2 regions of the Streptomyces sp. NPDC058470 genome follow, and region 2 is predicted to be linked to the other one. Evidence: predicted binding sites of a transcription regulator. Region 2 holds the regulator's gene; the other holds the start of a gene.
What was found. The regulator HspR, encoded in region 2, represses chaperone genes until heat shock. The targets are predictions, from matches to a motif close to TTGAGNNNNNNNNNCTCAA.

Region 1 (3,206 bases), on a different contig from region 2:
CGCGCCCGTCTCCGGGTCGGCGAGCGAGGCCTCGACGAACAGCACGTCACCGCCGGCGCCCGTGACGGCGAGTCCCGTCGCGACGCCGGGCACCGCCGTGCGGCGCTCGGCCGGGTCCTGGGCGGACTCGGGCACGTGGTGCGGACGCCCGATGAGCCCGCGCAGATCGTCCTCGGTCACCGTGAACGGCAGCTTCCGCTCGCCGAGTTCGTGCTGCGCCGCGACCTTGCGGAGCAGCCGGGCGATGCCGCGCTCCAGGTTCCGTACGCCAGCCTCCCGGGTGTACTCCCCGGCGAGCCTGCGCAGCGCGCTCTCGTCGAGCGTGACCTCGTCCTTCTCCAGACCGGCCCGCTCCAGCTGGCGCGGCAGCAGGTGGTCGCGTGCGATGACGACCTTCTCGTCCTCGGTGTAGCCGTCGAGGCGGACCAGCTCCATACGGTCGAGCAGGGCCTCCGGGATGGCTTCCAGGACGTTCGCCGTCGCCAGGAAGACGACGTCGCTGAGGTCGAGTTCGACCTCCAGGTAGTGGTCGCGGAAGGTGTGGTTCTGGGCGGGGTCGAGCACTTCGAGGAGGGCTGCGGCGGGGTCACCGCGGTAGTCGGAGCCGACCTTGTCGATCTCGTCCAGGAGCACCACCGGGTTCATGGATCCGGCCTCCTTGATGGCGCGGACGACCCGGCCGGGCAACGCGCCGACGTACGTACGCCGGTGTCCGCGGATCTCGGCCTCGTCGCGTACGCCGCCCAGGGCGACCCGGACGAACTTGCGACCCATGGCGTGCGCGACGGACTCGCCGAGCGAGGTCTTGCCGACGCCGGGAGGTCCGACGAGCGCGAGCACGGCGCCGCCGCGGCGGCCGCCGACCACGCCGAGCCCTCGCTCGGCACGCCGCTTGCGCACGGCGAGGTATTCGGTGATCCGCTCCTTCACGTCCTCCAGGCCCGCGTGCTCGGCGTCGAGGATCGCCTTGGCGCCCTGGATGTCGTACTCGTCCTCGGTGCGTTCGTTCCACGGCAGTTCGAGGACGGTGTCCAGCCAGGTCCGGATCCAGGAGCCCTCGGGCGACTGGTCGCTCGCGCGCTCCAGCTTCTCGACCTCCTTGAGAGCGGCCTCGCGGACGTTCTCCGGAAGGTCGGCGGCCTCTACGCGGGAGCGGTAGTCGTCACTCTCGTCCTCCCCGCCCTCCCCCTTGAGGTCACGGAGCTCCTTGCGTACGGCATCGAGCTGGCGCCGCAGCAGGAACTCGCGCTGCTGCTTGTCGACGCCTTCCTGTACGTCCTTGGCGATGGACTCGGCGACGTCCTGCTCGGCGAGGTGCTCGCGGAGCTGCTCGGTGGCGAGCTTCAGGCGGGCGATCGGGTCCGCGGTCTCCAGCAGCTCCACCTTCTGTTCGGTGGAAAGGAAAGGTGAGTACCCGGAATTGTCGGCAAGGGCGGACACGTCATCGATCGCCGTGACGCGGTCCACCACCTGCCAGGCGCCGCGCTTGCGCAGCCAGCTGGTGGCGAGGGCCTTGTATTCCTTGATCAGTTCGGTGACGTGGCCGGGCAGCGGCTCGGGCACGGTCTCCCCGACGCGCGTCCCCTCCACCCAGAGAGCGGCTCCCGGACCCGTGGTCCCTGCGCCGATCTTGACGCGCCCGCGGCCGCGGATCAGCGCGCCCGGGTCGCCGTCGGCCAGCCGGCCGACCTGTTCGACGGTGCCGAGCACACCCGTGCCCGCGTACGTCCCGTCGATCCGCGGCACCAGCAGCACCTGCGGCTTCCCCGGTGTCGAGCGGGCGGCAGCCTGGGCGGCCTCCACCGCGGCCCGCACATCGGTGTCGTTCAGGTCCAGCGGAACCACCATTCCGGGCAGCACGACCTCGTCGTCGAGCGGCAGCACAGGCAGGTTGAGCGGCGTGGACGTCGTATCGGCAGCCATGATCTTCCTCTCGACAAGCAAGTTGAGCTATGTGGACTCAATGCTTGTGAGCGCTCTGGTGTTCCCCGGAGCGTGTTCGCTGTCAGCGATCGGGGGCCGCGCGTGCCCCTGTGCGGAACGTCGCACGAACACCGCCGCCATCCCGGAGCCCCGCACCACTGCCGCCCCGGAGGCCCGCAGCCGCGAGGGCGGGATCGGACACGCTGCGGCGCCTTGATAGCTTCGGCGTGTGCAATTCATGGTGATCACCCAGCGCTACAGCGACCGGTTCAGCGACGAGGACTTCGCGGCCGTCCTGCCTCAGGAGACCGAGACGGTTCGAGGGCTCTACGCCGACGGAGCACTCCGCCAGATCTGGTTGCGCGGCGACACCCGAGGCGCGTGCTTCCTCCTCGAGGCCGAATCACTCGCCGACGCCGAAGCAGCAGTGGCTGCCCTTCCCCTGGCACAGAAGCAGATGTCGGACTTCCAGATCATCCCTCTGCGACCGTACGGCGGTTTCGGGCCCACGCCGACCGCCTGACCCGACCCCGCCCGGGACGCCGTCCGCATATTCGGTTGCGACGCCCCGCACGGTCCGTACCGTCTCCCCGGTGACAGACACCGACACTCACTCCTTTCTCTCCGCCTACGACGACGAGATGCGCGGCGCCGCTCCCACCCCGCCCACGGGGGTCACGTACGAACAGGACGGGCCGCTGCTGCGGATCGTCGGGCAGTTCCGCGGGCTGGTCAGTGGTCCGCGTGACCTCGGAGTGGGCGGGGCGGAACTCGACCGCCTGATCGCCCGGCAGCGGGAGTACTTCGCCGGGCGCGGCGAGGCGGTGGAGTGGAAGACGCGGGGGCACGACCACCCCGCCGACCTCACCGAGCGGCTGTGCGCCGCGGGCTTCGTGCCCGAGGAGCGGGAGACGGTGGTCGTCGGCCTCGCGGAGGAGATCGCGACCCTACGGCGGCCGGTCGTGCCGCAGGATGTCGTCCTGCGGCGGGTCACGGCGGACGTGGACATGCACCGGATCGCCGCGATGGAGTCGACGGTGTGGGGCGCCGACTGGAGCTGGCTCGCCGACGACCTGATCGGCCGGGTCGACGCCGCCCCCGACGAGATCGCCGTGTACGTCGCCGAGGCGGGCGGTGAAGTGGTCTCCGCGGCCTGGCTGGCCTTTCGCGAGGGCAGCGAGTTCGCGAGCCTGTGGGGCGGCTCCACGCTGGCCGGATGGCGGGGCCGCGGCATCTATCGCGCCCTGGTCGCCACCCGCGCCGCCCTCGCCGTGGCCCGCGGC
Region 2 (3,206 bases):
CTCCAGCGGCTCCAGGCCGAGTACCAGAACTACCGCCGCCGGGTCGAGCGCGACCGGATCGCGGTCAAGGAGGTCGCCATCGCGAACCTCCTGACCGAGCTCCTGCCCGTGCTCGACGACATCGGCCGCGCACGGGATCACGGCGAACTGGTCGGCGGTTTCAAGTCGGTGGGCGAGTCGCTGGAGACCGTCACGGCGAAGCTGGGGCTGCAGACCTTCGGCAAGGAGGGCGAGCCCTTCGACCCGATGATCCACGAGGCCCTGATGCACTCGTACGCGCCGGATGTCACCGAGACGACGTGCGTGGCGATTCTGCAGCCGGGGTATCGCTTCGGCGAGCGCACCATCCGCCCCGCGCGGGTGGCCGTCGCCGAGCCCCAGCCCGGCGCGCAGGCCGTCAAGTCCGAGGACGCGACGGCCGAGGCGGCGGACGACAAGGAGAGCGGTGGCCCGGACGAGGGCTGACGTTGAAGGCAAGAGAGAGGAGGGACGTCGAGGATGAGCACCAAGGACTTCATCGAGAAGGACTACTACAAGGTCCTCGGCGTCCCCAAGGACGCCACCGAGGCCGAGATCAAGAAGGCGTACCGGAAGCTCGCCCGCGAGTTCCACCCGGACGCCAACAAGGGCAACGCCAAGGCGGAGGACCGCTTCAAGGAGATCTCCGAGGCGAACGACATCCTCGGGGACCCCAAGAAGCGCAAGGAGTACGACGAGGCCCGCGCCCTCTTCGGCAACGGCGGCTTCCGTCCGGGGCCGGGCGCAGGCGGCGGCAACTTCAACTTCGACCTGGGCGACCTCTTCGGAGGCGGCCCCCAGGGCGGTGGCGGAGCGCAGGGCGGTGGCTTCGGCGGCGGGATCGGTGACGTGTTCGGCGGGCTGTTCAACCGCGGCGGCACGACCACCGGCACCCGTACGCAGCCCCGGCGCGGCCAGGACATCGACACCGAGGTGACGCTCAGCTTCACCGAGGCGGTGGACGGCGCGACGGTTCCGCTGCGGATGACCTCGCAGGCGCCCTGCAAGGCCTGTTCGGGCACCGGCGACGCGAACGGCACACCTCGTGTGTGCCCGACGTGTGTCGGCACCGGCCAGGTCGCCCGGGGCTCCGGCGGCGGGTTCTCCCTCACCGACCCCTGCCCCGACTGCAAGGGCCGCGGTCTGATCGCGGAGACCCCGTGCGAGGTCTGCAGCGGCAGCGGCCGCGCCAAGTCCTCGCGCACGATGCAGGTCCGTATCCCGGCCGGCGTCAGCGACAACCAGCGCATCCGGCTGCGCGGCAAGGGCGCCCCCGGCGAGCGCGGCGGCCCGGCCGGTGACCTGTATGTCACGGTGCACGTCGACGCCCACCCGGTCTTCGGCCGCAAGGGCGACAACCTCACCGTCACCGTCCCCGTCACCTTCGCGGAGGCGGCCCTCGGCGGCGAGGTCAAGGTGCCCACCCTGAGCGGGCCCGCGGTGACCCTGAAGCTGCCGCCGGGCACGCCGAACGGCCGCACCATGCGCGCCCGCGGCAAGGGCGCGGTCCGCAAGGACGGCACCCGCGGCGACCTGCTGGTCACCGTCGAGGTGGCGGTCCCCACGGAGATTTCGGGCAAGGCTCGGGACGCCCTGGAGGCGTACCGCGAGGCGACCGCGAGTGAGGACCCGCGGGCGGAGCTGTTCCAGGCCGCGAAGGGAGCATGAGGACGCCATGGATGGAATCGGCCGTCGACGCAACCCGTACGAACTGACCGAGGAGACGCCGGTCTACGTCATCTCGGTGGCGGCCCAGCTCTCCGGCCTGCATCCGCAGACCCTGCGTCAGTACGACCGCCTCGGCCTCGTCTCCCCCGACCGCACCGCCGGCCGGGGCCGGCGCTACTCGGCCCGCGACATCGAACTGCTGCGCACCGTCCAGCAGTTGTCCCAGGACGAGGGCATCAACCTCGCCGGCATCAAACGCATCATCGAGCTGGAGAACCAGGTCGCCGCCCTCCAGCAGCGCGCCGCCGAACTCCAGGCGGCGGTGGACGGTGCGGCAGCCGCGATGCAGCAGCGCGAGGCAGCCGTCCACGCCTCGTACCGCCGCGACCTGGTCCCGTACCAGGAGGTTCAGCAGACGAGTGCGTTGGTGGTGTGGCGGCCCAAGCGGTCGTCCGAGTAGCGGTTCCAACGCGCCGACGGGGCCGGGAGGTTGCACACCTTCCGGCCCCTTCGGCGTGTCAGGCCGATGTGCCGGTGCGGAACACGTGGTCGCCGACCGTCTCTGCCTCGGTGCCGTCCGCGTATGCGGCGGTGACCTTGTAGAAGACGGTGGTGGCGGCCGGTGCGGTGTTGTCGTGGTACGAGTCGCTGAGCCCGACGGGAGTGTCCGTGAGCAGCGCATAGGTACCGGTCGAGCCGTCCCAGCGGTAGACGTTGAACCCGGTCGCGGTGCCGTGCGGGTCGAGTTCGCGCACGTAGTTCACGCGGAGGCTCGGGCCCTGGGCGATGTCCTCGGCGATCACGGTCATGCTGCCCGAGGCGGACTCGTTCGCGTAGGTCTCCGTCGGCACGATGTCGAGCTCGGTGACCTTGACGCCGGCGGCGGAGTCGAGGTCCAGGGCGTTGCCGTCCTTGTCGACGGCCACGACCACGTACCGCAGGTTCTCGCCGTCGGGCAGGTTCACGTCCCGGTTCTGGGACCAGATGCTGCCGAACGGGAGGCTGTCGGTGATGTCCGTGTACGCCCAGGCGCCGTCGGTGTACACACCCCGGTGGATGCGGTAGTCGGCGACATCCTCGGCGGGGCTGTCGTCCCAGTCGAGCCTGACGCCGTTCCCCATCGCCGTCGCGGTCAGGCCGGTCACTGCGGCGGGGGCGGTGTAGTCGCCGACGTGGTCGACGGTGACGGAGTTCGAGACGGGGCCGAGGTTGCCGTGACGGTCCACGGCCCGGACCCAGTAGGTGTGCGTCGTGGAACGCTCGATCTCGGTGTCCACGTAGGACTCTCCGCTCGGTGGGCCGATCCCCGCGCCGTCCCGGAAGACGTAGAAGGACGAGATGTCGTCGTCCGCGTCCGCGCTCCAGGACCAGTTCAGGGTGACGCCGTGCTGTCCATCGACGGCCGTCACGTCGTCCGGGGCGTAGAGCGGGGCGGTGGTGTCGATGTCCTTCGACGTGTACTCGGCCGTGCCCGAGGGCGGCGATGCGTTGCCGTGGGCGTCGACGGCGGTGGCGACGTA

Region 1: a site for HspR is predicted at 1,946-1,964, ahead of lon (endopeptidase La). Genes of this name have one in related genera too.

The regions. Positions count from the first base shown of each region.
Region 1 covers NZ_JBHXMF010000024.1:87,504-90,709, forward strand. Annotated here, with positions in the region: gene lon (endopeptidase La) at 1-1,923, opposite strand, end outside; gene ACFWP7_RS19475 (hypothetical protein) at 2,162-2,446, shown strand; gene ACFWP7_RS19480 (GNAT family N-acetyltransferase) at 2,565-3,206, shown strand, end outside.
Region 2 covers NZ_JBHXMF010000017.1:95,497-98,702, reverse strand. Annotated here, with positions in the region: gene grpE (nucleotide exchange factor GrpE) at 1-465, shown strand, start outside; gene dnaJ (molecular chaperone DnaJ) at 499-1,686, shown strand; gene ACFWP7_RS15165 (heat shock protein transcriptional repressor HspR) at 1,694-2,146, shown strand; gene ACFWP7_RS15160 (fibronectin type III domain-containing protein) at 2,205-3,206, opposite strand, start outside.